4 regions of the Fusibacter sp. JL298sf-3 genome follow, and region 4 is predicted to be linked to each of the others. Evidence: riboswitches for the same ligand, from Rfam matches in the RefSeq annotation. Region 4 holds a riboswitch; each other region holds the start of a gene.

Region 1 (7,979 bases), 910 kb from region 4:
CAATACATTTTGAAGCATGTCGTTAAGGGCGTTAATCCCCGCCTCCGAATTTTTCATCGGCGAAAGAATTTGTATGTCTTCAATGGGGTTAAACCCATAGTATTCCGGAAGGCGTTTGCCGACGAGATTCTGAATCTCGGTTTTAATTGAAGCCGTTTTCGGTCGATTAATGAAGAAGAAATCTTTGTCCTGCTGGTTCAACAGCGGCGCTTCTCCTTGGTTGATGGCATGGGCGTTAACCGCTATCAAAGATGATTCCGATTGCCTAAAAATTTCGTCGAGAGCCACATTCGGTACCGTGTCGCTTCCGAGAATATCCTTTAGGACGGCGCCCGGTCCCACAGAGGGCAACTGATCTGAGTCGCCGACGAGAATCAAATGCGTCCCCGGCTTAACGGCGTCGAGCAGGCGGTACATCAAAACGATGTCCACCATAGAGATTTCGTCCACCACCACCACATCGCACATCAGGGGTTCGCTTTCGTTCTTAGCAAATTGATTTTCCCCTTGAAACTCCAAAAGCCGATGAATCGTCTTGGCCTCTCTAAGCGTTGCCTCAGACATGCGCTTTGCCGCTCTGCCCGTCGGTGCACATAAAACGACTTTTTGTCCTAACTGCTCGTAAGCGTGAATCATGGCATTGATTAACGTCGTCTTACCCGTCCCCGGTCCACCGGTGAGCACGAAAACCCCGGCGGATAAAGCCATTTCGAGAGCCGATTTTTGAAGTTCTGCCAAGAGGATGCCCTTGTCTTCCTCATAAGCTTTAATAAACTTAGTCGTATCGAATTTCGTCAGTGTTTTTACATCTCGCATCAAGTTGAACAGCTTCCCCGCCACCTGTTGCTCTGCGTAATACAAACTGGGCAAGTAGACGCGTTGAACCCCCTCTGCGTTTTCAAGGTACACGCCGCCTCTCACGGCCATGTCCCTAAGCTGCATCAACACCTCGTCCTGAGTGACTTGAAGCGTCAGAGCTGTTTGCTTTACAAGGGTTTCAGCAGTCATATACGTGTCCCCTGAAAGCGATGTTTTAGACAAAAGGTGCACCACCCCGGACTCTATCCGAAAAGGGGCGTGCATCTCAATCCCCATTCGCATGGCGATTTCGTCTGCTTGTTTAAAACCGAATCCCGGAATTTCCGCAGCCAACAAGTACGGGTTGTTCTGAACTTTCTCCACGCCTTCGAGACCAAATATCTTGTGAACCCGCATAGCGGCGTTTACTGTAAGGCCTAGGGACTGAAAATACATAATAAAATCCCTAAGTGCGTATGCTTCGTGATAGCTCATCACGATTTGTTCGAGCTTTTTATCGCCAATACCCGATATTTCAAGCAGTTTCTCAGGGGTCTTCTCAATGATTTCAAGTGAAGCTTCACCAAAGTGGTCGACGATGCTCTGCGCTGTCGACTCCCCAATTCCCGTTATGACACCGGAAGCTAAATACTTAAGAATTTCTTCGCGATCACTGGGCTTAACGTGCTCTACTCGATTGATTTTAATCTGCTCGCCGTAAAAGGGGTGCTCGTCCGTATCACCTTCTATGCGAAGTCGGTCGCCTTCCTTTACAAACGGCACGACCCCCTTTACACAGTGCACGTCGTCCAGCGTCTCTAGGTTCCCGATGACGTATCCGTTTTCTTCATTGTAATAGATAATATCTATCAGTATGCCTTCTACTACCATGTCGTCACCATCTTTTCTTCTGAATTACTTTCTATTATATAGGATTTTAAACGCTTTTCATATAGGCATCTCTCCATTTTGAAGCGGCATTCTTCTCTCTACACCAGTCGTAAAATTAAAAATAGGCGCAACGTATGAGATCATACGTGCGCCTATCGGCTCTTAAAATCGTATTAAACGTCGGCTTAAAGACCGGCTGCTTCTCTAAGTGCTGCCGCTTTATCCGTTCTTTCCCAAGGCAACTCGACATCGGTTCTACCGAAGTGACCGTATGCCGCCGTCTGCTTGTAGATAGGTCTTCTGAGATCGAGCTCTTTAATAATCGCGCCCGGTCTGAGGTCAAAGTGCTTTTCAACAAGTGATTCAATGAGCGCTTCATCCACTTTTGACGTACCAAAAGTCTCCACCATAATCGAAACGGGATGCGCTACGCCAATAGCGTAGGCCAGTTCGATTTCACAGCGATCCGCCAATCCGGCTGCGACGACGTTTTTCGCTACATAGCGTGCCGCATAAGCCGCTGAACGGTCGACCTTTGTAGGATCTTTTCCTGAAAATGCACCGCCGCCATGTCTCGCGTAACCGCCGTACGTATCGACAATAATCTTACGGCCTGTAAGACCGGCATCGCCCTGTGGCCCACCGATGACAAAACGACCTGTCGGGTTGACGAGGTAGCGCGTATTGTCTAACAACGCCGCCGGAATAATCGGCTCGATGACGTGCTTAATCAAATCCGCTTTGATTTGCTCTACTGATACGCGCTCAGAGTGCTGTGTCGATACCAGTACCGTATCGACGCGCACCGGTCTATCGTTTTCATCGTATTCCACCGTCACCTGAGTCTTCCCATCAGGTCGAAGGTAATCCAAAGTACCGTCTTTTCTCACTTCTGAGAGTCTTCTGGCCAGTTTGTGTGCAAGGGCAATTGGAAGCGGCATCAACTCAGGTGTTTCGTTACAAGCGTAGCCGAACATAATCCCTTGGTCGCCGGCGCCAACTGCTTCAACTGCGTCGTTCATTTCACCTGTTTTGCTCTCTAAAGCTTTGTCAACACCTAAAGCGATGTCGTCTGATTGCTTGTCTATAGCGACGATGACGCCACAAGTTTCCCCATCAAAACCGTATTTCGCTCTATCGTAACCAATTTCTTTAATGGTGTTTCTCACCGTCGACTGGATATCGACATAGCAGTTAGTTGTAATTTCACCTGCTATCAAAACGAGACCAGTGGTCACAGACGTTTCACAAGCCACCCTCGCATTTGGGTCCTGTGCAAAAATAGCATCTAAAATTGAATCGGAGATTTGGTCACAAATCTTATCAGGATGCCCTTCAGTTACCGATTCAGAAGTAAACAGTCTTCTTCTTCCCATCATACACCTCCATAAAATATGATTGACTTTAATAACAGTACACCTGTTGCGGCGTCTTTTACATAAAAAAAATACCTTTTCACTACAAGAAGAGGTATTTGCTCAACCTCATCTTTCAGATTCTTAAAATCTGTAGGATTTAGCACCGTGTGTCACCGGTTGCCGGACTTCATAGGGCCTATCCCTCCGTCGCTCTTGATAAGGAAATGTTTAGTTAAAATTACTAGGTAATCATAGCATAGTGCCCATGAGAAAGCAAGCACTTTTTTAGTGCATTGCGAGAAAATCAAACAAATTGTCGTAACTGCTGTTGATGAACGACAGCAGCAACGGATCGTCCATCTTCATTTCACAAATCCTAAAGAGACTCTTATCGTATACCCCATTTTCTGTGAAATAACCGTCGATTGCCTTGACATTTTCAGGGTCCAGACTGCAGATAATCAATTGTCCCGATTGGGAAAAGAAGTACATGCAGTAGACGTCGCCATTGAGAAAGTAAGGGTTTTCGCCCACGTGGTGATTGTCCCTATTGAACTCGATGTAAAGGCTGCCAAAGGCATAAGTTTGCTTCATCATCTCCGGATTGTCAAAGGCAAAACGCCTTTCAAAAAATGCGTCGTCCACATGACAAACCACCATGTGCTCCGGCTTGTTTAAATTAAACGCCGCCTCGATGCTGCTCATGCTGAGCGCCTCCGTCTTCCGCGCCTTAACGACCCGCATATGCGCCCTGTCCACCTCGATTTCACTCACCATCAGGGCGTATCGCTCGCCGATATCTACAATAGATTCTGCCGAGAACACTTCGATTTCCCCGCGCTTGCCCTTGAAACTGACGCTATTTTTTATCAAGGTTTGAGGCTGGGAGACGAGTTCAAAGGATTCATCCATATCAAACGCTTGGTAGAGTGGAAGCGTTGCGTTGTAATCGCATCCGACGACGCGCATCACCAAATAATTGATCAAAGCTTCAGGGCTGTTGATTTCAGGCGATAAATACCCGTACAGCGCCGCTTCTTCTTCAATTGTAAGCGATGCGTACAACGTGTGAAACTGCTCCTCAAACCATTCAAAGTCGACGAGCGCATCGAGGCACTCTTCGTCCACCACATAGGCAGATTTAATTAAAAAGACAAACGCTTCGTAGTCGATGGGGCGCATTTCGCCACCTAACCCGCCTGTAACGCCGAGTATCAGGACTTCCAGTTCGTCGGCTTTCGGTTCAATCAAATGATGAAAACCATCGATGCCATAACTTTCATAATCGAGGTGATAAATTTGAACGACTTCTCGCTTTGAAGTGTCTTCAAAATACGCCACGACCCCAACGACGCCCATTAGTCTCGTGTTGGTTGCCAACGCTCTCTTAAATGTCAAATGCGGTTTTTTTATAGATTCAAAATTCACGAATGGTTCACCTTTTCCAGTATCATTTGTTTCAGCGTTTCAAGACGCTTTTGTGTCTGTGCTCGATCGTCTCCGGCAATTGAAAAATAGACTTTTAACTTGGGTTCCGTGCCGGACGGTCTGAGGACTACCCACGAATGCGCATCTAAATAGTATTTGAGGACATTGGACTTCGGCAGGCCGGTTTCGTCTTCCATGTAGTCGATTTTACTTTCGTAATCGAACAATTTCTTTGTTCTGAATGTCGAGAGGACTTCTGCCATTTGCGCTTGTCCGGATTTCCCTTCAAATTTTATAGACACGGTTTCTTCTATATAGTAGCCGTGACGTCTGTACACTGCTTCGAGGACGTCGACAAGTGTCAGCCCTTTCTCCCTGTAATACGAGGCCATTTCAACGGCGATTAAAGTCCCCATAACGGCGTCTTTGTCTCTGACATGCGGCGCAAAAAGATAGCCAAAGCTCTCTTCGTAGCCCATGATAAAGCCTTCGGTATCCAGCTCAATCTGCTCGCCGATAAACTTAAAGCCCGTGAGCGTTTGCTTCAACGCAACGTTGTAATGTGCGGCCTGCGCCTTTGCTAGGTCAGAAGAGACAATGGTGTTGACCACATACTGCCTCGGGGTCAACCCCTCTCGACTCGAGAGCAGGTACTCCATAAACAGGCTGCCGATTTGATTGCCTGAAATCATTTGATAACCTGAGTTCGTCTTAACCATAAAGCCGATGCGGTCGCAATCGGGGTCTGTTGCCACAATAAGGTCGGCCGCTGACGTTGCGGCGACTTTTAGCGCCTCATCAAATGCGGCTTCAGACTCTGGATTGGGTTCTTGACAAGTTGGAAATTCACCATCTGGTGCCATCTGGGACGGCACGGGAATAAGCCCTTTGTAGCCTACGGCATCTAATACCTCTGTTACCGTTTGCCCACCGGTGCCGTGGAGCGGGGTGTACACTGTTTTCAACGTACTGTTCTTCAAAACCGCCGGTCTCTCTGAAACTTCCACCACCATTTCCCGATAGGGCACATCCACTTGTTCATCAATCATTTCCAATAAGTCAAACGCTTTCGCCTCTTCCTCTGAAAACAATTTGACACTTTCAAAATCTTCTATCCGCTGCACATGTTCCACCAGTTGGGTCGCCAAATGCGGCACCAACTGACAGCCGGTTTCGTCGTATACTTTGTAACCGTTGTATGCAGGTGGGTTGTGGCTCGCCGTAATCATTACACCGCCGAGACACTTCAAATGCCGAACGGCAAAAGACAGTTCCGGTGTGGTCCTCACGGCGGTAAACAAGTACGCTTTTATGCCGTTTGCAGCCATTACACGTGCAGTTTCCATTGCAAATTCAGGAGAATAGCGTCGACTGTCATAGGCGATGACGACAGCTTGCTCACTTTGAACCTGCTCTCTTCTTTCCAGAAGAAAATTGGCAAACCCCTGCGTTGCCTTCCGGACGACATACCGATTGATACGATTGCATCCGGCGCCGATAATCCCACGCATTCCAGCGGTTCCGAATTCGAGGTCTTTATAAAAGCGTTCGTCTATTTCCTCTGGTCTATCTGCTATCGCTTTCAACTCACTTCTAAAAGCGTCGTCAAAATAGGGATTGTTGAGCCATGCGTTGTAAATTGCCTTTGTGTCCATGCTTTTCTCCTTTCCTGCTTCTATTATAGCATATGCGTGCGGTCGTAATGCAACACGTTAAACAGTTGAAACAACTGCTGATTTTTGTACTTCTTTGTCAACAGAGAAGCGACCCCGCTCCCCCATCCGTCAACTTTTTTCTCCGGGTATGCTTCGTATGCAACGTGTACTGCGTCGACAAAAGCGTTGTAGTCGTAAAATTGCAGACGCTTTACTGAAAGCGCCTCCGCCATATATTCGTAAAACGACAAGACGATTTCCACATAAGAAGCGTACTTTTTTAGCCCAAGAAGATCCGCTAAAATCGGCAACACATCCTCAAACAAAAGGCGTTTGGGCATCTTCCCTTTTTTGAGAAACTGTTCTGCAACGCCGATGGCTTCAACCGAGAGCGTATTGAGCTGCGCAACCATTTCTGTTTCAGAAGGCACCGCTTCCACATAATAACGCTTGCTCTTTAAACGCTTTAAGACGCGCATGGCATCGTAATACCCCAGTTCGATGTTGTGTGCCGCCCGCTCTGAATCGACGCCTAGGGTATGCCCCAAATCTTCTGAAGGGATGATAAACTCTATCGGGACCAGATTAGGATTGTCGAGCTTTCTCAAACGGCCTCTTCCAAAAATACGAACGGCCAAAATCCGATCACACCCTTTTTTCAAGAGCAAATTAATCGGCAAATTGTCAAAAAAACAGCCGTCAATCATCGTCTTATCGTTGATTTTATCCAGTCTAAATGCCGGAAAACTCGCAGAAGCCATGACGTAGTCGTGCAGTTGTCCTTCGGGAATATCCTCAAGGTACACCTCAAGCGGCGTCAAATCCGTCAGTGCCAGTGTAACAAGTCCAAAGTCCATAGCAGAAGCTCTCAGTTTGGACTCGTCGAGATAAAGGCGCAACTTTTCTTTAAGGGGCGCCACATCCAGTCCACCTTTTCTTAAGGTTTCAATTAAAAATTCGCCGACACCACTGGTGTCATTTTTAAGATTAAACGAGAGGAGTTTTCGGATTTGTTCCGCATCGTCGTTCATCATATCTTCTATTTCTGTACTGCGCCAGAGCGACTCAAGCAATTTTAGTTCGCCTGCGGCTATAAACGCCCCGTTGATGGCGCCGATGGACGTGCCGACGACGACATCGGGTAAAATACCCATTTCATACATGGCCTTCATGGCACCGACTTGAAAAGACCCCTTGGCGCCGCCGCCTTCTAATGCTACTCCAATCATAATGCGCCTCCTTTGCATGGTTACAGAATATATTATTTATACCGTATTTTAAACACTTGTAAACACAAAAAGAACAGCCCGCAGCGCAGACCGTTCTCAGGGAACCTTATTCTAAATTATCCGGATCTTTTCTAAAGTAAAGACGTTCTGTTTTTTGTTTAACTTCTTCAATTTCGTCTTCGAAACTTCTGATTTTATTCAGCATTTTCTCCAGTTCATCTGCCGGTATATTGTAATAGAGAAACAAATCTTCGAATTTCTTCATCGCACTGTTGAGTTCTCTACTGAGGTTGATAAAATTCTCGATATTGTGACTGCGTAGCGCATTTTTAAACTGCTCCACGTCGATATCGATGATATCGATGATGTCCTGCTCCGTCTCAAACTCCTTGAGCGGCAGTGGGTAAGGTTTAATACGCTCTAAAAAGTAATTGCCCTTGCTGTTGACATTGTAAACGTACTGAATTTGAAAGCCGGCGATGTCAAAATCCACATAACACAGCTTACTGTTGACCACGTGTACTTTCGCACCCATTTGCTGAAGTTTCAGCGTGTGCGTCATAACTTCCGCATTGATTAATTTTCTCATAATTGCCCCCTACAGATAAAATACGGCCAAA
Region 2 (7,979 bases), 480 kb from region 4:
CCACTCAATGTCGAACCGTTTAACGCGTCGGCTCAGGCGGAGTTGGTACTGCTCAAAACTTATGAACGCCTGACCATTGAGGCGGGGGTTCACGGCGACTACGGCAGCGGGCTTCAGGCGTTGACCATTCATCCATTGACGCGGTCAGGACAAGTACTCAAATCACTATATGACGAGTTATTAGAGGTTAACGCCCCGTATCTGCCTCAATTTGAAAGGAAATAAGACGTGCTGGCAAAAGAGCGACTGAACACAATTATCAAACTGTTGGAAGACGAGGGCACGGTTCAAGTGAAGCACCTCGCAAAGCAATTTAATGTCACAGAAGATTTGATCCGCAAAGATTTGAAAAAGTTGGAGAAACTCGGACTGATTGATCGCGTACACGGCGGCGCCGAGCGCAGGGAAAAAAAGTTTGAACTGTCGACCATACAACATCGAATGGCGCACCGAGCGGCGCATAAAAAGAGCATTGCCGAAAAGGCGTACAACGTTATCGAGTCTGGAGAACATATTTTTTTAGACACGTCCAGTACTTCAGCGCATATTGCAGACTGTATAGCCGAAGGTGAGAAACAAGTGACAGTCATTACCGATATGCTCTATATTATGACGCGTTTAAGCGGTCTCAAACACGTGACTGTCATCGCCATTGGCGGCACATACAACCGCTACACCGGTGGCTTTCACGGGTATTTTAGCCTGGAGACCATCAGACGTTTTGCTCTCGATCGCGCTTTTGTCAGTTGCCGGAGCATCGATGTGGTACGCGGCGCCGTATTTGAAGGCTTCATGGATATTGCTGAGACAAAGCGCGCTATCCTAGATACAGCTCGCGTTAAGGTGGTGGCCACACAATGCCTGAAATTTGAAAACCAGGGTGTTTTCGAGTTTTACGACCTCGCCTCTATTGACGTTATCATCTGTGAAGCACCGCTTGAAGAAACGGTATTAGAGGCTTTAAAGCCATTCAAGGTCAAAAGTTTATAGCGGACGCCCCACTGAAAGGATTTTTATCAGTGGGGCTTTATTTAAACGTAAAAAACGCGCATGCGGTATGTTGCATGCGCGTTTGGTTTGTCGTGATTACTCTGCTGAAAGTGCCGCCATGGTGATGTAGTTGTATGGCTTGTTGAAATGCGGCAGGAAGAAGATGTCTGTGAGGGCAATTTTGTCGATGGTCACTTTTTCTTGGATGGCCAAAGAGAAGAAGTGAATGCCCATTGAAATGTCATAAGTTGAAGCGATTTGAGCGCCGATAACGCGTCGATCCGCTTTGTCGTAGACGATGCGAATTTTAACCGTTGGGTTGTCGTGTTCGATAAACTCCGGTTTTTGGAGGTCGTCGTACTCGGTACAAGCGGCGTCGATGCCCAGAGCCTTTGCTTTAGTAAGTGTCAAGCCCGTTGAAACCATTTTGAGGTCGTAGATTGAGATGCCGTTAGAGCCTTGAACACCGGCGGACTCAAGCTCGACGCCTATGGCGTTGTGGGCTGCGACGATTGCCGAGCGGACGGCGTTGGTTGCAAGTGCAATGTAGTTCGTATCTTGAATGGCGTTGTCGTAAACAGTTGCACAGTCGCCGATTGCGTAAACGCCTTCAGCACTTGTCTGTTGTTTTTTGTTGACGAGGTAAGCGCCGTTTTTAAACAACTGAAGGCCTGTGTTGGTGTAGCGAACGCCTTCTTCACCTTTGCCTAAGTCGGTATTCGGTCTAAAGCCGATACAGAGAACGACCATATCCGCTTTGTAAGTGCCTTTATCCGTTACGACGCGCTCTACCTTGCCATCGCCTTCAATACGCTCGACTTTTTCGCCGAAAGCGAGGTTGATGCCGTGGTCCTTAAGGTTGTTTTTCATCAAATCTGTAAACGGTTCGTCGTAGTAGGCGGGGAGACATGTATCGGCAATGTCGATGAGCGTCGTGTTTTTACCATGGCGTTCAAACGCTTCTGCGAGCTCTACGCCAATGTAGCCGGCGCCGACGACGACGACGTCTTGGATGTCTTTGTTTTTAAGTTTGGCGATGACTTCTTCAGCGTGTTGATAGAGTTTGACCATCTGCACGTTTTCGAGGTCTTTGCCCGGAATATTTGGAATAATTGGCAATGAGCCCGTGGCTAAAATGAGCTTATCGTAAGGTTCTTCTTTTTTCTCGCCGTTTTTAAGTGTGGCGTAGACAATTTTCTTATTGAAATCGATGTGTTCAACAGGTGCTTCCATGTGGATTTTAGCGCCCATCCCCTCTAACCCCTCTTTGCTCGCATAGAAAAGGCCTTCAGGTCCTGAGATTTGATCCCCTATCCAGAGCGCCATACCACAGCCTAAGAAACTGATGTTTGAGTTGGCATCGAAAACGACAACTTCGTGTTCATTGGATTTAGATAAAATAGTTCTGGTTGCTGCAGTGCCCGCATGGTTGGCACCGACAATGACGATTTTACTCATAATTGGCCTCCTAAATTTTATAAATGTAATGTATCTAAACTTGTAATCGTTTCATTTGATATTATTTTATCACACTTTTTCAAAAAGTAAATGTTTTTTTGGGGTCGCGTCTTGACAGCTGTAAAAATGTTCTGTATAATCGCTTTAATTTAATAGTTCTATCCAGAGTGGCGGAGGGACTGGCCCTATGAAGCCCGGCAACCTGTTTTAAACAAAGGTGCCAATTCCAGCGAAAGTAAGCTTTCGAAAGATAGAGTGACGCGCAATCAGACACACTGTTTTTCGGCAGTGTGTTTTTTTATATGCCGCACACTCAGCTAGACGGCTTCTATTGCAGACATGAGCAGCCATACGCAAATGCCAACACTTATTGAGGAGATAAACAATGCCCAGTTATAGTTACCCAAGAAAAACAATGACTAAACAAGTTTCAGAGAAAAAACGCCTTAGGCTGGCGGTAATCAATTTGATGCCCAATAAGCGAGAGACAGAGGCGCATTGGCGCACTTTTTTTCTGCACAGTGCCTGTGAAATCCATGTAGAATTTTTCAAAATGGGGTCTCATGTGTCGAAGTCTCAGAGGTCTTTAGACGAAAACCGCGTTTTAACAGCTGAGTTGCTGAAAACTGTGGACGGTATCGTCGTCACCGGCGCACCGGTGGAAAAAATACCGTATGAAGCTGTGGACTACTGGGAAGAGCTCAAGGCAGTGCTCTTAGCGGCGGCGACAGAAGGCGTGCCGACGTTCAGCGTCTGTTGGGGCGCACTGGCGGCAGCTAAAATTTACCACGGTGCGGACAAAACGGTCTTTGAGGCAAAATGCTCAGGTGTTTTTGAAGCGATAGGCGATGGCGAGCGTTATTGGCTACCGCATTCGCGGTATGCCACTTGGCAACTGACGGTACCGGAGGCGGTGTGGGTATTAAAGTACGATGATGAAATCGTCGCCTTTCAAGATGGCGGACATCATCTGTACTGCTTGGGACATCCCGAGTACACTGTCGACGTACTGGAAAAAGAGTACCTGAGAGATCGAATGAAAGGTCTTGACCCTTCTGTGCCCGCCGGGTATGGCATCACCACAGGGGGCGGGCTCAAGACGCTTCACAGGTGGACAGAAACGGCAGAGGTTCTCATCGCTCGCTGGCTGGAGAACATTAAAGAGAGGGAGGCCAAATTATGAAAACTGTTAAAATCGGACTGTTGGGACTGGGCGTCGTCAACAGGGGCTTTTGCGATGTTGTGAAAAGGCGACATTCGGCTCTGTACGCGCAAGGCTACCAAGTGGTCATTAAGGCCGTTTGCGTTAGAGATACCGAGCGCGCCGCAGCCTATTTTGAGGAGCGGAGAATGCAAATGCCGTTGATTACCACAGAGCCTGAACGGCTGTTTGAAGACGCGGAAATCGACATTGTCGTCGAGGCCATTTCAGGGGCGCATCCCGCAGGCCGCTACATTGCCAAGAGTCTGGAAAATGGGAAACATGTGATTACCGCCAACAAAGCCGCATTGGCTGAAAATTATGAAGCCCTGCAGTACTCGGCGGCACACGCCGGAAAAAGGCTCTTATTTGAAGGCGCCGTCTGCGGTGGCGTGCCTGTTGTACAAACATTGGAACGCTTGATGCGTGCAGACGATATCGTCGCCGTCTCGGGGATATTCAATGGCACGAGTAATTTTATTTTGTCGGAGATGGCAAAGCGTGCCATCGATTACGAAACCGCTCTAAAAGAAGCGCAAGAGCTGGGCTATGCAGAAGCCGATCCATCGGCAGATGTAGACGGCATCGACAGCGCCAACAAACTGGCAGTACTCTGCGGTTTGATCTGGGGGAAGTCGGTTGCCCCTCAAACCATCGACCGCGAGGGCATTAGAGGGATTCGCGATGTGACCCCGTATACGAAGTTGGTAGCCACCGCTCGTAGGCGTCCGGACGGGGAACTGGAAACTGCCGTAAAAGTCGTCGAGGTTGCGCCGGAAGGCCCCTTGGCCGATGCTGAGGGGCCTGACAACTACGTGGTCGTCGAAAGCTTACAGCTGGGGCAACTGGGCTTTTCAGGCCCGGGCGCCGGTGGCGAAGCGACAGGGACGGCACTTTACTTGGATTTGTTAAAACTATTGGATGAGAACGCATTTTTATAAAGGAGGACACGGGATGAAATTTGAAACGTTGCAAGTACATGCAGGACAAGAAGTCGATTCGGCGACAGGTGCACGGGCAGTGCCGATTTACCAAACCACATCGTATGTGTTTGACGATGCGCAGCACGCGGCAGATTTGTTTGCCTTAAGTCAACCGGGCAACATTTACACGCGCATTATGAACCCCACCACTGACGTGCTGGAAAAGCGTATAGCGGCGCTGGAAGGCGGTGTCGGTGCGCTGGCAGTTGCATCGGGTTCGGCGGCAGTCACTTACGCCATCCTGAATTTGGCGCAAAGTGGCGATGAAATCGTCGCCGCTGAAACGCTCTACGGCGGCACACATCATCTCTTTGAACACACGTTGCCGACGTTTGGCATCACCACGCGATTTGTAAACCCAGACAGCCCTGAAGCCTTTGAAGCAGCTATTACGCCAAAGACGCGGGCGGTGTTTATAGAGAGCATCGGGAACCCCGGCATCAACCTCATTGACATAGAAGCCGTGGCGGCTGTCGCCCATCGAAACGGCGTCCCTCTCATTGTAGACAACACTTTTGGAACCCCTTACCTCATCAGGCCTTTTGACCACGGTGCCGATATCATCGTACACTCGGCGACGAAGTTTATCGGCGGACATGGGAACAGCATCGGCGGTCTCATCGTCGACGGCGGCAATTTTGAGTGGCTGGGCAATCCGAGATTTCCGGGCTTTAATACACCGGACCCCAGTTACAACGGTCTCGTTTACGCAGAGGCGCTTAAAGAACAGGCTTACATCGTGAAAGCGCGGGTTCAGCTTTTGAGAGACACCGGTGCCTCGCTCAGTCCTTTTAACGCGTTCCTGTTGTTACAGGGGCTTGAGACGCTCTCGCTACGCGTGGAAAGACATGTTGAAAACACGCGAAAAATCGTCGCTTTTTTAAAGGGGCATCCGAAAGTGGCGTGGGTCAATTACCCGGAGCTTGAAGAAAGCCCATACCATACGCTGTATCAACGCTATTTTAAAAAAGGGGTGGGGTCTATCTTTACCTTTGGGCTGAAAGGTGGTGCGGAAGCTTGTCGCCAACTGATTGAGTCGCTGACGCTTTTTTCACTCCTCGCCAACGTGGCCGATGCCAAGTCACTCGTCATTCACCCCTACAGCACCACGCATGCACAGTTGTCCCACGAAGCGCGCGTCAACGCCGGCGCCGGACCGGAACTCATACGGTTGTCAGTGGGGATTGAAAACGCCGAAGATTTGATAGAAGACCTCTCAAAAGCCCTTGCTTAAAAACAGGTGTTTTGGGGTATGTCCTCCATAAGCTAATTGGCTATGGAGGCTTTTTTATGAAACAGACGGCAGAATTTGATTTTATGAACAACATTCCCTTTGGTTTTGCCTATCAGCGCTTGATTCCAGACGGCAAAGGTCACGCGTCGGATTACGAAATCGTGTTTTCCAACGAGTGGTTTCAGACCATTTTTGGTCTGATGTCTTCGTCTTGCACTTATACTGAACTCGAGGCCATGGATAGGCACAAGGCGTTGAAGCCACCGAGCTTTTTCGAAGACGTTGCTTTCTATGGGATTATTAAGGAATACAAGGTGTACGCATCTGAAGTCGACAAATGGTACAGTGTGAAAAACTATTCGCCGAGAGAAGGTTTCTTTATAACGGTAGCCGTCGCTATAGACACGGGGATGGATTCAAAGATACAGGCGCTTTTCGATCAGAACAACGACGGGGTGTTCATCCTCGACCTCGAGGGCAACTATGTAGACGCCAACGTTCGGGCCGCTGAGATTCTAGGCTATTCAATAGAAGAACTCAAAAAACGCACTTATCGCGATATCAGCGCAGAAACCACCTACAGCGAGGCTATCTTTAGACGTGCGCAAAGAGGGGAGAAGATTCTGCCGTACGAAAGACGCTTTATACGCAAAGATGGCGAAATCATTTTTGTAGACATTAACCTTGAAGTGATACGGGATCAGTTTGGCGAGCCCGCTTACATACAGAGTGTGATACGCGATATTTCCGAGCGGAAGCAGACCGAAATGGCGCTGATTACCCTAAACAAGTTGCAGGTTCTAGTTTCGGAAATAGCGAGTTCACTGGTGCAGGTCGATCGTCGGAACTACGATGAGAAGATAGAGTCTATTTTGGATAAGCTGTTAGAGTATTTTGATGTTGAACGCGTGCGCATATTTTTTTTGGATGCGGAAAATACGCGTATCAACAGTGTCTATGGGCGAGCAGCGGAAGGGGGTTTGCCACTTGGCGATACTGCTGAAAGCTTTTCTTTAAAGACGTATAAATGGTGGCACGAGAAAGTACGCATCGGGGAAACTATTTTTCTCGAGTCCGTTGAAGCACTTCCTGAAGAAGCCGCAAATGAAAAAAAGATGTTTGGTGACTTAGGAGTGGCGTCGTTGCTGAGCGTCCCGTTTAAGGAGGTCGAATCGGTTATCGGCTTTATTTTGCTCGAATCGGTTCACTCGAAGAAACACTGGTCGCGTCAAGAAGTCCACTTTATGGAAGTAATCGCGCATATGCTCAACGATGCCCGAAAGAAGTACGACTCTGAGGAGGCCCTGTTGATGGCGAAAGCGTCGGCAGAAGTGGCCAACAGAGCCAAAACTCAGTTTCTGGCGAACATGAGCCATGAGATTCGAACGCCTTTAAACGGCATACTGGGGTTTATCAACTTGATCTCGGAAACGGCTTTGGACGAGATGCAAGCCTTTTACATACAGCATGCAAAAGAGTCCGGCGAATCGTTGCTCGCCATCGTCAACGACATCCTAGACCTTTCTAAAATAGAAGCAGGCAAGCTGTCCATGGAGTCGCTCAAGGTCAATTTAAACGATTTGCTAAGTACGATTATCGAGAACATGAAAGTCTTTGCGAAAAAACGCTCTATTGACATCGAGTTGATTCGCATCGGGAATCTCCCTCAATACATTTGGACGGATCCGGTACGTTTGAAACAGGTGTTGATGAATTTGCTCAACAACGGGATTAAGTTCACTGAAGCCGGACGCGTGGCTTTAACTGTAAAGTTTAAGGCGCTCGATAGTTTTAAAGGAAAGCTGTACTTTTACGTTGAAGATACCGGTATCGGCATTAATGAAGAAAAGCGTTCGCTTATTTTTAAGGCGTTTTCACAGGGCGATTTGTCGACGACGCGAAAGTATGGCGGCACGGGACTGGGGCTGACCATCTCTTCAAAACTCGTAACACAGATGGGGGGATGCCTAAAGTTTGAAAGTATCGTCGACAAAGGGACGACATTTTACTTTGATATAGAAGTTCCATTTATGGTTATAGATGCCGGATTTGAGGAAGCGTTTGTCTCTACAGATGTGCTTGAAACAGGCCAACTCCCGACGTATGCACGCGT
Region 3 (7,979 bases), 430 kb from region 4:
AAATGTACGCTTTAACCTTTTCGCTCTGAAGCGCCTTAATCAAAGCCTGAATCGCCGGATCTTCCAGTTTCTCAGGGAGCACCGTCACAATGTTGGCGTAAGGCGAATCGTCGCCTTCGAGAACAAGGGCGTCCTCCAGTGGGTTTAAACCGGCCTCGAGTGCGTAATTGGTGTTGATAACAGCGGCGTCCACATCTTCAAGCGTCCGAGGAAGCTGTGCGGCGTCAATGGGTTCGAACACAAACTTGCGTGGGTTCTCTAGAACATCTTCAGGTGTGGATTCGAGTTTTTCAGGGTCTTTCAGAGTAATCAGCCCTTCGTTGTGGAGCAGCAAGAGCGCGCGGCCTTCATTGGTTGGATCGTTTGGAATGCTAATGGTGGCGCCGTCTTTCAAATCGGAAAGCGCCTCAGTAGAAGCCGAGTAGACGCCCAGCGGTTCCACGTGGATGGCACCTGCCGAAACGAGTTCGAGACCGTGCTCATCGGCAAAGCTGTTCATGTACGGTACGTGCTGAAAGAAGTTGGCGTCGATTTCGCCTTCGCCGAGAGTGAGGTTGGGTGTCACGTAATCGGTAAACTCCACCACCTCGAGTTCAATGCCTTCAGCAGCGAGGTCGTCTTTAATCAGTGCCAACAGTTCTGCATGCGGCAACGGCGTCGCGCCCACCTTTAAAGTCGTCTCCTCAGCTGTTTCTTTGCCGCAGCCGATTAAAACCCCGGCGAGTACAATCAAAACAAAACCCAAACTTAAAATCTTCTTCATGTGTTATTTCCTCCTGTTTTTTAAAGTGAGATGTGAAACATAATGTCCCGAAGACTGAACCACTTGCACCAACACCACCAAAATGACGAGAGTGGCAAACATAATGTCCAGTCTGAAACGGTGGTACCCATATCGAATCGCCAGATCGCCAATGCCGCCGCCTCCGACGGCACCAGCCATAGCGGAATACCCAATTAAATTAATCGTCGTCGTCGTAGCGCTTAAAATCAGACTCGGGAGCGCTTCTCTGAGCATGACCCCTACGACGATTTGAGGGGTGGAAGCCCCCATGGCCACCGCCGCCTCTACGACGCCGTCGTCCACCTCGCGTAGCGCACCCTCAGTGAGTCTGGCGAAAAAGGGGACGGCTGCAATAATCAGCGGCAACGTCGCCGCATTGGTGCCGATGGCGGTACCGATGACCAACCGCGTAAACGGCATAATAAAAATCATCAAGATGATAAACGGCAGAGAGCGCATAATGTTCACAAGCCAAGAGAGCGCCTCGTACACCGGTGGACACGACAGCAAGTGTCCCCTTCCGATTAGAGTGAGTAAAATGCCGAGCGGGAGGCCGAGCAAAACCGTAAAGAGCGTCGAGACCCCTACCATGTAGAGGGTTTCCAAAGTGGCGGGAAGTAAGAGATTAAACATGGCACACCTCCGTAATCACCTGATGGGCTTCGAGGGCTTTAAGCGTGTCGGCAATAGCGGCATCGCTTCCCGTCAGAGCCACCGTGAGCTCGCCCACCGTTTGACGGCCGTACGTCTCTATCTTTCCGCTGAGGATGTTCACCGTCACGTCGTGTGTGCGAATGAGCTTGCTGAGCACCGGTTGGTCGACATTGCCTCTTTTAAAAATCAAGTGACAGACCGTGCTGTCTTCGGCGTAGTAGGGCGGCACATCGTCGCTTGAGAAAAACTGCCGCGCCGCTTCGTTCTCAGGTTGCGTAAAGAGCTTAACCGTATCGCCGGACGCCACCACTTCGCCGCCTTCGAGAAGCGTCACTTCGTGACAAATGCGCTTGATGACGTCCATTTCGTGGGTGATGACCACCACAGTGACCCCCAAGTTCTCGTTAATTTCTCGAACGAGGTCGAGAATCTGAGCCGTGGTTAAAGGATCCAGCGCACTGGTCGCTTCGTCACAGAGGAGCACATCGGGGGCATTGGCGAGGGCTCTTGCGATGCCGACCCGCTGTTTTTGGCCACCGCTCAGCTGCGCCGGGTAGGCGTCTGCTTTGTCAGAGAGCCCCGTTAAGGCGAGGAGTTCCACCACGCGGCTTCGAATCTCCTGTTTCGACTTATGCATGATTTCAAGTGGAAAAGCGACGTTGTCAAACACGGTTTTGCTGGAGAGCAAGTTGAAGTTTTGAAAAATCATACCGATTTTTTGGCGTTTTCGCTTTAGCGCAGTGCCTTTGAGTGCCATCATGTTGTCGCCGGCGACGAAGACTGTACCGGCTGTAGGTGTTTCCAATCGATTGATACAGCGTACCAGCGAAGATTTGCCGGCGCCGCTGAGGCCGATGATGCCGTGGATGGTGCCGCGCCCGATGTCAATGGAGACATTTTTGAGGGCCTGTACCTCTCGGTGCTCTTTAATATACGTTTTGCTTAGGTTCTGAATGCTGATCATAAAAATCCTTTCTGTTTCACGAGACGGCTGTACCGCATTGTACCTCGGGTAACGAGTTGTTAATATAGCCCTTATATGGCAAAAAAAGACCCCCTTTGCGTGAAAGGGGGTGTGCTTTCACATCTTTGCAGCTTTCGCTGCCGGAATTGGCACCTAACTTAAAATAGGTTGCCGGGTTTCATCGGGCCGTTCCCTCCACCGCTCTGGATATGATTACTTTATGAAACAACAGGGGTCCTTCGCGTTTTGCCACGAAGTCTGTTGTCAAATTAAAAACATTAGTGATGCCTTGCCGCGTTAAATAGTCGCAGAAAGCCTTTCGGCTCAAATCTTGTTGTTAACAACATTAGTAATGCCTCCGGCATCCCTAACCGCTTTTCGCTGACAGCTTTCCGCGTTGAATAGTCGCAGAAAGCCTTTCGGCTCAAATCTTGTTGTTAAAAAAACCGCTCCTGAAAAACAGAAGCGGTTGCGTACAGTCGTCTCCTTATCTTCAGACATAAAGTCTCTGGAATTAGCACCTAATCCAATAGGTTGCCGGGCGTCGCAGGGCCAGTCCCTCAGCCGCTCTTGATAAGCTAATGAAATTGTTGAATCGAATTATACGCTAGTCGGCACTTACTTGTCAATAGGAATCTTCAAAAAAACGATATGTATACATTATACAAAAACGAAAAACTCTTTAAAACATTGTCACAAGTGCGTCTGGTCACATCTTTTCTAGAGAGAAACTCTTATAATGAGGGGGAAATTTAGACCATCCGAAAAAATTCAAGGAGGCATGCGATAATGTTTAATAAGGGGACATGGGAAGGCGCAATCGACGTACGCGACTTCATTCAAAAAAACTACACGCCTTATCACGGCGACGAAGCGTTTTTAGCGGGTAAGAGCACGCGCACTGAGAAACTTTTTGAACAAGTGGAAACGCTGATTCAAGAGGAAATTGAAAAGGGCATCATCGGCATTGAAACCAAATGTTTTTCAGGCATTGACAAATTCGAAGCCGGCTACATGGACAAAGAAAACGAAGTTATCGTAGGCTTCCAAACCGATGCACCACTCAAGCGCATCATGAACCCATACGGTGGATTCAGAATGCTCGAGCAATCACTCGAGGCTTATGGCTACGACATTGAAGACGCTATGGCGGACGATTTTAAAACGTATAGAAAAACACACAACGAAGGTGTTTTTGACGCCTATACACCGGAAATGAAACAGGCGAGAAGCGTGGGCTTGCTCACGGGACTACCGGATGCTTACGGTAGAGGCAGAATTATCGGCGACTACAGAAGAATTCCACTCTACGGCACAGAGCGCCTCATTGCAGAAAAGCGCAAAGATTTTGTCGCACTTGCAGAAAAGCCTGCTACAGAAGCGGTGATGCGTCTTAGAGAAGAAGTCTCTATGCAGATTAGAGCCCTTAAAGCAATTGAAAACATGGCGTCTAGCTATGGTTACGATATTACAAAGCCGGCACAAAACGCCAAAGAAGCGGTTCAATTTTTCTACTTTGGCTACTTGGCTGCTGTTAAAGAAAACAACGGCGCGGCGATGTCATTGGGGAGAAACACAGCTTTCCTAGACATCTTTATTGAAAAAGACATCGCAGCCGGCGTACTCACTGAAGAAGAAGCTCAAGAGCTGATCGACCAATTGGTTATCAAGTTGAGAATGGTGAGACATTTGAGAACCCCTGAGTACAACACTTTGTTCGCAGGCGATCCGACTTGGGTAACAGAGTCTATCGGCGGTATGGGAACTGACGGCAGAACCCTGGTTACAAAGACGGCGTTCAGATTCCTCCACACTTTGACGAACCTCACACCGGCACCGGAGCCGAACATGACTGTGCTCTGGTCGCAGGAACTGCCGGAAACGTTTAAGCGTTACTGTGCGAAAATGTCTATTGAAACCGGCGCCATTCAGTATGAAAACGACGACTTAATGCGTCCGATCTACGGCGACGACTACGGTATCGCATGCTGCGTATCGCCAATGGGCATCGGTAAAGAAATGCAGTTTTTCGGTGCGAGAGCAAACCTTGGAAAAGCACTTCTATACAGCATCAACGGCGGAAAAGACGAGTTGAAACTCGACAAATCGGGCAACCTCATTGAAGTCATCGGCGGCATCCCGGCTGTTAAAGACGGCGCCCTCGACTTTGAAGAAGTGTACGCCAACTTTAAAGTGGTTATGGAAAAATTGGCAAAGCTCTATGTCAACACCATGAACACCATTCACTACATGCACGATAAATACGCTTACGAAAGTGGTCAATTGGCCCTTCACGATACAGAAGTACACCGCTATATGGCCTTTGGCGTCGCTGGTCTTTCAATTGTCGCAGACTCCTTGAGCGCCATTAAATACGCGAAAGTAACGCCGGTGAGAAACGAACAGGGCGTTGCAGTGGACTTTAAAATCGACGGTGAGTTCCCGACATACGGCAACGACGACGACCGCGTCGACACCTTGGCAAAAGAAGTTCTCGAGTTCTTCACAGCAGAGCTTAAAAAGCACGAGACGTACAGAGAATCCGAGCACACGCTCTCCGTACTCACCATTACGTCAAATGTCGTTTACGGCAAGAAAACAGGCTCTACACCGGACGGTAGAGGCAAAGGCGAGCCGTTTGCACCAGGTGCCAACCCAATGCACGGCAGAGACCACATGGGTGCCCTTGCATCGCTGAACTCCGTTGCGAAAATTCCGTTCCAGTCAGTATGCCAAGACGGTATTTCAAACACTTTCTCCATCGTGCCAACGGCGCTGGGCAGAGAAGATGAAGACCGCTACAAGAACCTCGCGGGTCTCTTAGACGGCTATTTTGGCAAAAAGGCATTCCACTTAAACGTCAACGTCATGTCGAGAGCGCTCTTAGAAGACGCAATGGAAAACCCTTCTAAGTACCCGACGCTGACAATCCGCGTTTCAGGCTATGCGGTGCACTTCAACCGCCTCACAAGAGAGCAGAAGGAAGAGGTAATCGCTAGAACATTCCACGAAAGGGTGTAGGCTATGGCAAAGGCAACTTTACATTCAATAGAAACTATGGGACTTGTCGACGGCCCTGGCATCCGAACCATATTTTTTCTGCAAGGTTGCCCTTTGAGATGCCAATACTGTCACAACCCGGATTCTCAGCACTTTATGGGCGAGAATACCATTACCACAGAGGAAGTCGTCGCCATGGCGACGCGCTATGTGGATTATTATAAAGCCACCGGAGGCGGGGTGACCTTCTCCGGCGGCGAACCTTTAATGCAGGGGGCGTTTCTCGTCGAGACGCTTGCCGCATTAAAATCAAACGGTATCGGCACTTGCATAGACACGTCAGGGTATGGTCTTTCAAAGTATTACGACAGCATCTTTGAAAACACCGATGTGATCTTACTGGATGTGAAGCACGTCGACGCCGCTGACCACGAGCGGTTAATCGGTCGCCCAATGGACGGCGTACTGGAGTTTATAGAGCATCTTAAGCGCTTTGGCGGTCAAATCGTCGTGCGCCACGTGATGGTTCCCGGCGAAACAGACAACGACGAAGCCATGCACAAGTTGTTAAATATTATTAAACCTATTCAGAAAAGTATTGAAAAAATTGAGATTTTACCTTATCATAGAGCTGGTGTTGAAAAATACTCTCAACTGAATTTGCCTTATTTGCTCACAGGTGTCGACGAAATGGACCCTAAGGCGGCAAAGGCTTTTGAGCTCAAGATCAACGAGTGGTTGAGAACAGCAAAAGACGCGAAAGTCGCGGTATAGAAAAGGTGATCTTATAAAAGCGCTCACATGTAATCAGGAAAATTGCATCGACTGTGGGAAAAAATTGTGTATCCACAACATTCCCCTGCTCTCAACGTTGGACTCGGATGAAATCGACAAAATTTCTGCGAGTATTTCGTCGAGGACCTTTAAAAAAGGCGATGTGATTTTTAAAGAAGGTGAGAAAGCCAATCGCTTGTACATCATTTGTAGAGGTCAGGCCAAAGTTTTTAAAAATACTTTGGACGGCAAAGAGCAGATTCTTTACCTGCTTTCCGACGGCGATTTTTTCGGTGCGTTTAACTTGCTTAAAGAAGATGAGTTCGACTCCAGTTGTGTTGCGCTGGAATCGACGCATATCAGTATGCTTGCTAAATCGGCATTTGACGCCATTATACTGTCGAATCCCGAAATAACATTAAAAATTTTTGAAAAAGCTTACGAGCGCATTCAGAAAGCGGAGACATTGGTGTCTCGGTTGTCCAGTGGCAATCCGGATTCCAAAGTGCTCGGGTTGCTCTTTGACCTCGCCAACGACCACGGTCGGACGACGCCGAAAGGGGTTCTGCTGGAACTCTCCATGAATAGAGAGGAACTCGGCAGCTACGCCGGCATTGCGCGAGAAACCATGTCGAGAAAGCTCAAAGTCTTTCAAGAGGCGGGGCTTATACAGCTTATAGGCGCTAAAAAAATACTCATATACGACATCGCACAGTTGAGGGCGATGATCAAATAGAACTGCCGAATAAACCTGTTCGGCAGTTTTTTTATGCGCTGAACGGGTATATAGCCTTTTGAAAAGGAGGTGTCCACGTGTCTTATACGATTTTACTGGTAGACGATGTAAAAGTGAATCGCGTCATCATGGAAAATGTCATTAAGAAAAAAATGGGGAATTATCGTTTTGAACACGCCAAAAATGGGCGTGAAGCTCTGGAGTTTGTGCTCAAACAATCCATTGATCTCATTGTTCTGGATTTGATGATGCCGGAAGTGGATGGCTTTAAAGTTCTGAAAATACTGAAGCAAAATCCTCTTACACGGGATATTCCCGTGATTGTCTACACGGCGGCGCACGACCTCGTGAGCATTGAAAAGACGCTTGAACTCGGCGCATTGGACTTTTTCTTCAAGCCGTTGACACAGACCGAAATTCAGATTATCGTGCCGCTTAAAGTACAAAACGCTTTAAAATATTATGAACAGCAAAAGAAGATTACCAAGGATATTGAAGTGGCAAGGGCCCTTCAAGGCGCCATGGTTAAAATTGAAGACGACTTATCACCATATGTGGTGGATTATTTGTATTACCCTTCAGCAGGCGTCAGCGGCGACATGTTTGATTTCGTCAAGGCAGATGCGGAAACTCTCTGGGTGATTATTGCCGATGTCATGGGCCACGGTGTCGCCTCTGCGATGTTGTCAACGATGGTAAAGGTGATGTTTCGCTACGCCGTTGAGCGCCACACACAGCCCGATGCGGTACTGTCAGAGATGAATCGATTCTTTTGTCACCTCTTTGACAAAGACAACGCGATGAATTTCACCGCTTTCGTCTGTAAAATCGATGAGACGACGCTTTCCTATTCCAGTGCCGGTCACCCGTACCCACTGGTCTTAAAGGCGGACGGCAGCTGTAAGAGTCTGGCACTGTCCGGGTTTATGGCGGGCCTCTTTGACGATGCGACTTACGAACTGCGAACGGAACCTTTTGAGCGCGGCGATCGTTTGTTTTGTTACACAGACGGCCTTTACGATGCGGGGTACGACACGACGAAAGTGCGCGTACTGTCCGACGATATG
Region 4 (7,979 bases):
GCCACATCCCGTTGCTTTCAGCGCTGTACACGTTTCAGTGGACAACAAAAACAAAACGCTTTTTTCAGGTAACAACATCCCGGTATCCAATGCGGTGACCCCGATATGTCGAAAGGCTGTGAGACGCTCAGTTAATATTTTCGAAACGGTTGTACTCAAATCGCCATACCCCGGACCATAGCGCATGGCCTTCGGGTTGAGCACATCGTTTAAAAATGCTGCATACCCCTCTGCCAACGCAGACGCGCAGGCGTCTACGACAACGCCATGCGACGGGTTCATGAGCATCTCGCGCTCGATGTAACGTACGACTTCTGAACCTACCGTACAAATCACCACCCAGACAGCAGAGGTCTCCAGGGTTAAATGCGTTGCCAGATCGCGGGAACGAACTTCGAGTCCCAATGTCTTAAACACCACCGAACGCTCTAAAACCACCACAGGTAGCTGCGCCGTAAGCGCCGTAAACCGGCAGTGCTCAAGTGTGGCCTCAAATAGTTCCTCGACGCGGTTGCGCCATACCGCGTCATCGGTGTGCCTTAAATAGCGGTATACAGCGGATTTGTCCACAAATGGACGCACCGTGGCCACGGGGTCTCGACGAACATCAGCCATGGACTTTCAGCGCCTTTAAAATTTCGCTGACACTCCGCACCACGCGTTCGCTAATATTGGGCTTGTTGAGCACATAAAAGTGAATTCCATCCACACCGGAGGACAACAAGTCCACAATTTGTTCAAGTGCATAGGCGATACCCGCGTCGACAAGCGCTTCGGGCTTCGTCTCGTACCGCTGTAGGATGCGCTTGAACTTCTCCGGTAGATGCGCGCCGCTAAGCGCCACCATCCGCTCTATTTGAACCTTGTTGAGCACGGGCATAACCCCTGCGATTACAGGAACCTTCACATCGAGACACCGCACTTCATTTGAGAATTCGTAAAACCGCTCGTTGTCAAAAAACAGCTGCGTAATTAAGAAGTCTGCACCTGCGTCGACTTTTTGCTTTAAATGAATCAAGTCGAGCGCCCGGCTTCTGCATTCAATATGCCCTTCCGGGTAGCACGCTGCGCCAATTGAAAAATCGTACCGCGATTTGACGTGTCGAATCAAGTCCGCCGCATAGGCGAAACCATCCGTCGGCTTAGGCGTCTCGCTGGTAATATCGCCTCTGAGCAACAACACATTTTCGATGCCGCTGTGCGCCATGGTGTCCAGTACCCCGTTAATTTCACGCTTTTCCGCCCCTGCGAGGGTCATGTGCGCCAATGATTCGATGCCATGACGTGTTCTGATATCCCGTGCGAGATTCAATGTGTCCGCACCGCGTTCCGTCCCTGCGGCACCGTATGTCACGCTGATAAAATCTGGGGTCTGCTCTGCGAGTTTATCTATGGTATGCAACAGCGCAGCCTTGTCGCCATCGCGCTTTGGTGGAAATATTTCAAATGAAAAAAGCGGTTTCTTTTCTGTGTACAACTGATGAATTTTCACTATTGGCCTCCTTATAGCTCAAACGCTTGGTGAATCGCTTTGACGGCGCCAATGTAATCCGCCTGCGCCACGAGACACGATATGTTAATATTTGAAGTGGTAATCATTTGAATATCGATGCCCGCGCCGGTGAGCGCGCGAAAGACTTTAGCAGCAACCCCCGGCGACGATTTCATGCCCACGCCGATGACGCTGACGCGCGCCACAGCAGGTTCTCCTTTTACAGCCCCTGCGCCGATGCTGTGGGCGACGCGTTTGGCCACTGTAAGCGCCTTCTCGTACGCATGGGATTCGACGGCAAAAGCAATCAGCCGACTGCCGTCCTCAGAATCGCTTTGTGTGATAACATCCACGACAATATGCGCACGGGCGATGGCCTCAAACAAATGCGTAACACCGTTACTCGTCGCCGGTACCCCGTAAACAGTAATGCGCGCATTATCTATGGCATGCGCAACCCCTCTCACAACCGCTTCTTCCATGATAGCCTCCTTTACCCACGTACCTTCGTCGGGTTCAAACGTCGATCTTAAATGCACTTTCAAACCGTTCTTCGCCGCGAGTTCCACACTCCTGAGATGGAGAACTTTAGCCCCTGAACCCGCGAGTTCCAACATTTCATCGTACCCAATTGCGGCTATTTTTCGCGCTTTAGGCACAATTCTCGGATCGGCTGTATAAACGCCGCTGACATCGGTGAAAATTTCCACTGACGTCGCGCCTATTGCCACAGCAATGGCCACCGCACTTGTATCAGAGCCGCCTCTTCCCAACGTCGTGATATCTCTGTTTTCACCGACACCTTGAAACCCCGGCACAATAACAACGGCGCTGTCTTCAAGGTGCTCGAGAATTTTAAAGCCGTCAATCGTCTTGATGCGCGCCTGAGCATGGCGCCCGTCGGTGACAATGCCCACTTGAGCACTGCTCAAAGACAATGCGCGCTCGCCTAGGCCTTCAACAGCAAGTGCCAATAGCCCTGAAGCTACTTGTTCACCGGCCGCAAGCATGACGTCGATTTCTCTCAGATTTACCCCGCCGACAGCTTGCGCTTGTTTCAACAAAGCGTTTGTGACGCCGGCCTGCGCCGAAACCACCACGACCACTTGATAGCCTGCCCTTTTTTTGTCGACCACGCGTTTAGCCACAGTTTCAACAGCAGCCATCGATGTCCCGCCAAATTTAAGCACTACCGTTTCCATGCACATACCTCCTACTCTGTCGTTCACCATTCATCGGGCAACGCATGTATTTTAAAAAAATAAACGCCGCTTTCCGGTAAGAAAGCGACGTTTTAAGCGCACTACTTTCTTATCTTTCGCTCCCATAGGGGAACGCAGGAATTAGCACCACACTGAATGTAGGTTGCCGGGCGTCATAGAGCCTGTCTCTCAGCCACTCTCGATAAGAATCGTGATTTTCAATTATTGAAGATAATACCATAGTTTTTTTTGATATGCAAGATATTTTTGAATTTTTATTGCATAGACGGTCTCGAGTATGGTAAAAATAAATATACAGAGTAAAGGAGGCAGTATGCTTAAATTTGATGAAAAATTTCTCTACGGCGTAAAAGAAATGGATACGGAGCATATAGAACTAATCAATCGAGCGGAGACGTTAATCAACGCTTACCAACAGGAGAATCCGGAAAAAGAGTTGCTCAAATTGCTCAACTTTTTAACAGAATACGTCGTGTTGCACTTTGACCACGAGGAGGCGCTGCAGAGACAGTACGCCTATCCTGCGTATGAAGAACACAAGTACCTGCACGATAATTTTAAACAAGATGTCAGCGACCTCTATCAAGATATTTTAAGAAACGGCTTAACCATGCACTCTAGGCTAAAATTTATGCACCTTTCTTCAGATTGGATTGAAAAACACATTGGAGAAGAAGACAAAAAACTTGCCGACTATCTAAAGAAAAACGGCTATTAAAACCATCACCCCAAAAAAGCCAGTGACGCACGTCCCTTTGGACGTTGCGCTCACTGGCTTTTTTTAGGCTGTTTTATTCAAACCGAATAGCGTCTAACCCTGAAAACGCGGAAGTTCCCACTTTAAACGGCAATGGGACGACAAAATCCACTTGAGATTTAAACATCCGAAACGGGTCGATGGCGATTCTGGAAATCTGTTCTGTGAATACCAAACCACCGGTGCGATTGATGTAATTCAAATCGGCGTTTTGACTGTAGTAATGCACGGCTAACGCCTCTATTTCCAAAACTATGCGCTTAGATTGTGCCACAAAGTCGACACCGTCTGCCTCCTTGAGGACATGAGCAGTTCTATGGTCACACTCGGTGACGATATCACCGCTGTCCTCTCTAAAGAAGCACTGATTCATAAAGCGCTGTTCAGCGTACTTGCCGCCATCGGTTATGACCTCAGAGTAATGAGCCAACACGGGCAAATCGCCCATTGTCAGGAAATACTGCACCACTTTAACACCTTTCAAACGCTGTTGAACTGTATACGGCGTGGTGACGGCGACGCCAGTCCACTGGTTGCCTAAATGATCTTTTCGCGTGACAAATGTCGCCGTCGACGTTTCCGAAAAGAGTTGGTAATTGGTCGTGCCGATTAGATAGCTGTAAAAGCCTCCTGCCCAAGGGTTGTACCACGACTTGGTCCGCGTCGCCGGAAAACAGTGATCGAAGAGTTCCACGCCGTCGGCTGTAAGGGAGAATACGCCACAGGTGAATGCCGGCGCAACTTTAAACTTAAGGTAGCCGTTGTCGACACAGTAGACTTCGTGCCCCTCTTCAACCGCTTTTACAGTGGTACAAGCGCCTTTTGTCTTAAACACCAACGTCTCCAGCGGCAGCCGTCTCTTTTCCGTTTTTATGGAACCCTCTATTAGGCGGACACGCGCTGTCATCGGCAGAAGTGTAGCTACTTGCTGTTCATCGATGCCTTCAACTTCTACAATCGGTGGCCGAGCGTTTTGATCGACGGTCACAGGCGTTAGGTCAAGCGACTCTGTGACGATTGGTGGCACCGTCAGCCGCGTTCCATCGTAAGTCGCCAAAAGTGCACCTCTGTCTGATGTGAGGTACTGACGCACATTTTCACACTGTCTAAACCGGTTGATATGCAGTTCAACAGGGGGTGTCTGCCATGCGCTCTCTCGCGTAAATGTCGATTCGAAGTTAAAACAATGATCCGAAAACTTGACGCTTTGAGAGGACGACCACGTCAAGGCGACGGTGCTATCAAAGGTCTCGTTAAACACCCAAGGTTCCGTCAACGCATCAAAATCCACATGTGCCAGCGCTCTATTGTCCATTACCCCTTCATCCAACTTCATAATACCGGTGCCATATGGCAAATACAGTATTTCTTCGTCAATGGCCAGCGCTAAGTTCAGCTTTAAAGTCTCCACGCCTTCGGGAAATCTCACGAGTTCATGCCAAATGCTCAGCGTTCCCGTTGGACTCAGCACCATGCATCGGTCGAACTCAGCCCCCTTTAGCGTCTCCGAACTGTAACGCACCCTACAGACCACCGCGCCATTTGATTCAAAAGTCACGTTATCCGCTTTCTTCTTTTCGAACTCCGAAGTGTAAGGCGCCCCCAGTTTTGGCGGCAAAATTTCACAAAGTGTCTCCGTCCACAGGTCTTTAATGTACCCTTCGTTCAATCGAAACTCTTCGTCGATAAACAGCCTGTAAACATCTGCAAGAGCGTAGTGACGCGCTTTTATGGAACCGCCGGCCAAACTGCCGTAGACGTTAATGGCCAAATCGACTTTGCTCGTGTAGGTCAACGGGCCTTCGTTCAGTGCCACGGCAATGGGCATATCCACGATGCCTGCAAAAGCTTTCGTCGCTGTAAAAGGCACTTGCACACAGTGGGAAGACAGGCCTTCGATAGACGCTGTTATTTTTGTCGTTCCAAACGCGACCCCATCGATTACAGGAAGTAAAATTTCAAAATCGGCACTCTCTGCCAAATTGTTCTCGAGGTTAACATACAACGTCGACTGGACCCCCGCACGCTCAACGCGCCGCTTGGTTTCGCATTTAATGAGCAGCGGTGGCATGGGCTTTACACCGTTTTTCAGCAAAAACGTCTCGCCTTCCACAGTGACTTCTACAACAACCGCTGGGTGCGTGTGCCAATCGCTCTGTTCCCGGTCCGTCGGCAATACTTCAAAAGTCCCGTGCACCATCTCGCCGGTATGCAAGGTTTTCTGAAAACTCAAATCGGTTCGGACGCCTTCTGTGCCCACCCCTTTGAGTTCAATAGCCATAGGTGCGCCACTCTCGTTGTTAAACTCAATTTCAAAAGGGTAGCATCGTCCGAAAACCCGTTTGTTTTCAGAGTGATTCAATTTGATTTCATACGCATCGGTTTTAAACCCACACAACCAACGGCTCGTTTTTTCGAAGTAACATTTCAGATACTCTTGCTCTTTGCGCCATTCGTAAATGTAGTAATCGGTATCCCCTTTTCTACGCCCATCCGGTTCGACGACGATTTCCCGCACGGAATCGGCATACCAGTCTATCGTATTAAAGGCACTGCCGACGACAGGGTGCGCCAAAACCTGAGGCATAAAGTTCATCAAATGGGTATTGGCTGTTTCAGTTTTCTCCCAAAAGAAACCACATTTTTTATAAAGCGGCACCGCCTTCGTATTGCCGGGCCAAGTGAACAAGTCCAGTCTCGGGTAACCGAGTTCACAAGTGGCTTTAACAGCCTCAAGTACGAGCTTTTTACCTATTCTGGCACCGTGGTAATCCGGGTGGACATTGAGCAAGTCCACATAGAGCGTCGCCTCATCAAAAGCGTATTTCGAAAGTTTCAAGTAGCCGAGTACCCTCGGGCTCTCGCTGTCCAACGTCGCCGTTTCCACGGCTATAAACAGTTTAAGATGCGTCGACGCCTCTTCTTTGTCGCGCGTCGCCTCTTCAGTGGTTGAAAAATCGAAACCGTTCCATCCGGCACTGCTTTCGTTCCACATTTGAGCCACGCCTTTTGCGTATTTTGCTTCGTAGTGTACAATGGTCGTTGATGTTTCCATATAACCTCCCCCCACTATGGGTATGTAAGAAGGGGACCTGTGCCCCCTTCTATTGTCTGGGTGTAAAAGCGTCTTTTACGATGCCGTTTGACCTTTGAAGTCGCCGTGTTGCGACAAAAGGTCGCGCTCAGACTCTTCGATGAACTGATTGGTGTAGAGTTCGTAATAGTGACCCCGCTGTTCAAGTAGAGCCTCATGGGTGCCCGCCTCGATGATTTGACCTTTTTCAATAACCAAAATTTTATCGGCATTGCGTATGGTCGAAAGACGGTGCGCCACAATAAAGCTCGTTCTATTTTCCAAAACGCGATCGATGGCTCGTTGAATCTTTGCCTCAGCTTCTGTGTCGATTGAAGAAGTCGCCTCATCTAAGAAGAAGAGACTTGGTTTTGAAATAATTGCTCTTGCAAAAGAGATGAGCTGTTTCTCACCGGTTGACAAGAGGCCGCCACCTTCTCCAACTTGCGTGTCGTAGCCGTTTTCTAGCTTAGAGATAAACTCGTGTGCACTGACGATTTTTGCCGCTTCAATGATTTCATCGTCGGTCGCCTCTAATTTCCCGTAACGTATATTGTCTTTAATGGTACCGCTGAATAAATGCGGCGACTGCAAGACGTACCCCATGTTCGCGTGAAGGTACTGTTGCGTCATCTCGCGGTAATCTTCCCCGTCGATGAGGATGCGGCCGTCCTTCGGTTCGTAAAAACGCGAAGCCAGATTGACAATGGTACTCTTTCCGGATCCCGTTTCCCCTACCAGGGCAACGGTTTCACCTGCACTGACATGTAGGTTGAAATCTTTGAGAATATACTCGTTTTCTTTGTAGTAAAAAGCCACATTCTCAAATGTTACATCACCTTTAATGCGATGCTTGAGCAAACCGGATTGAAGGGCTTGGTACCGCTCTTGAGAGGCCTCTGTGTCCACGATTTCCTCCGGTTCGTTGAGGAGACCGATGACGCGCTCACCGGCGGCCTGTGCACTAATCATTTCCGTATAGATACGCGCCAGTTCCAACACGGGGTCAAAAAACTGTCTCGCATACGTGATGAACAGCACCAATACGCCGTACGTAATCCATTCGCCCATAAGCATGACGCTGCCGAAGTAAAGTGTCAGCACTGTGCCGATTGTGGCTGTAAACAGTGCCATCGGCAAGTAACCGGCAGACAACGTTGCCGCCCGCACAGAAGTTCTTTTCATATCATTGGTTACTTCACCGAACTCCGAAATATTCAGTTCTTCTCGAACCAACGTCTTTGTCGTCTTGGCACCGACGATGCCATCGTTGAAAAGGCCGGTGATTTTAGAGTTGATTTTTCGAACATTTCGGTAAGAAATCAGCATCTTCTTTTCAAAGATAACACTGATAACACCGAGAATCGGCACGGCAATCAATGTGACTAGGGCGAGCTTCCAGTTGATAATTAGCATCACCACTGAGATGCCCAG

What was found. Region 4 has a riboswitch for S-adenosylmethionine ahead of ACR6HW_RS05670 (aspartate kinase). Riboswitches for the same ligand answer to the same signal wherever they lie in the genome.
Region 1: another riboswitch for S-adenosylmethionine. It lies ahead of metK (methionine adenosyltransferase); the one in region 4 lies ahead of ACR6HW_RS05670 (aspartate kinase).
Region 2: another riboswitch for S-adenosylmethionine. It lies ahead of ACR6HW_RS07885 (homoserine O-acetyltransferase/O-succinyltransferase family protein); the one in region 4 lies ahead of ACR6HW_RS05670 (aspartate kinase).
Region 3: another riboswitch for S-adenosylmethionine. It lies ahead of ACR6HW_RS07685 (methionine ABC transporter ATP-binding protein); the one in region 4 lies ahead of ACR6HW_RS05670 (aspartate kinase).

Annotation. Positions count from the first base shown of each region.
Region 1 is NZ_CM132608.1:2,053,781-2,061,759, forward strand. It holds gene recD2 (SF1B family DNA helicase RecD2) at 1-1,689, opposite strand, end outside; gene metK (methionine adenosyltransferase) at 1,875-3,065, opposite strand; SAM riboswitch class I at 3,171-3,270, opposite strand; gene ACR6HW_RS09800 (hypothetical protein) at 3,333-4,475, opposite strand; gene ACR6HW_RS09805 (phospho-sugar mutase) at 4,472-6,130, opposite strand; gene ACR6HW_RS09810 (patatin-like phospholipase family protein) at 6,154-7,359, opposite strand; gene ACR6HW_RS09815 (hypothetical protein) at 7,466-7,948, opposite strand; gene ACR6HW_RS09820 (ArsB/NhaD family transporter) at 7,958-7,979, opposite strand, start outside.
Region 2 is NZ_CM132608.1:1,626,485-1,634,463, reverse strand. It holds gene ACR6HW_RS07900 (6-phospho-beta-glucosidase) at 1-225, shown strand, start outside; gene ACR6HW_RS07895 (DeoR/GlpR family DNA-binding transcription regulator) at 229-990, shown strand; gene nox (H2O-forming NADH oxidase) at 1,087-2,448, opposite strand; SAM riboswitch class I at 2,604-2,705, shown strand; gene ACR6HW_RS07885 (homoserine O-acetyltransferase/O-succinyltransferase family protein) at 2,864-3,631, shown strand; gene ACR6HW_RS07880 (homoserine dehydrogenase) at 3,628-4,590, shown strand; gene ACR6HW_RS07875 (O-acetylhomoserine aminocarboxypropyltransferase/cysteine synthase family protein) at 4,604-5,866, shown strand; gene ACR6HW_RS07870 (response regulator) at 5,923-7,979, shown strand, end outside.
Region 3 is NZ_CM132608.1:1,577,443-1,585,421, reverse strand. It holds gene ACR6HW_RS07695 (MetQ/NlpA family ABC transporter substrate-binding protein) at 1-763, opposite strand, end outside; gene ACR6HW_RS07690 (methionine ABC transporter permease) at 767-1,417, opposite strand; gene ACR6HW_RS07685 (methionine ABC transporter ATP-binding protein) at 1,410-2,402, opposite strand; SAM riboswitch class I at 2,519-2,616, opposite strand; SAM riboswitch class I at 2,887-2,982, opposite strand; gene pflB (formate C-acetyltransferase) at 3,192-5,423, shown strand; gene pflA (pyruvate formate-lyase-activating protein) at 5,427-6,176, shown strand; gene ACR6HW_RS07670 (Crp/Fnr family transcriptional regulator) at 6,274-6,912, shown strand; gene ACR6HW_RS07665 (SpoIIE family protein phosphatase) at 6,990-7,979, shown strand, end outside.
Region 4 is NZ_CM132608.1:1,146,788-1,154,766, forward strand. It holds gene ACR6HW_RS05660 (hypothetical protein) at 1-615, opposite strand, end outside; gene metF (methylenetetrahydrofolate reductase [NAD(P)H]) at 608-1,492, opposite strand; gene ACR6HW_RS05670 (aspartate kinase) at 1,504-2,694, opposite strand; SAM riboswitch class I at 2,801-2,903, opposite strand; gene ACR6HW_RS05675 (bacteriohemerythrin) at 3,029-3,433, shown strand; gene ACR6HW_RS05680 (GNAT family N-acetyltransferase) at 3,507-6,527, opposite strand; gene ACR6HW_RS05685 (ABC transporter ATP-binding protein) at 6,603-7,979, opposite strand, start outside.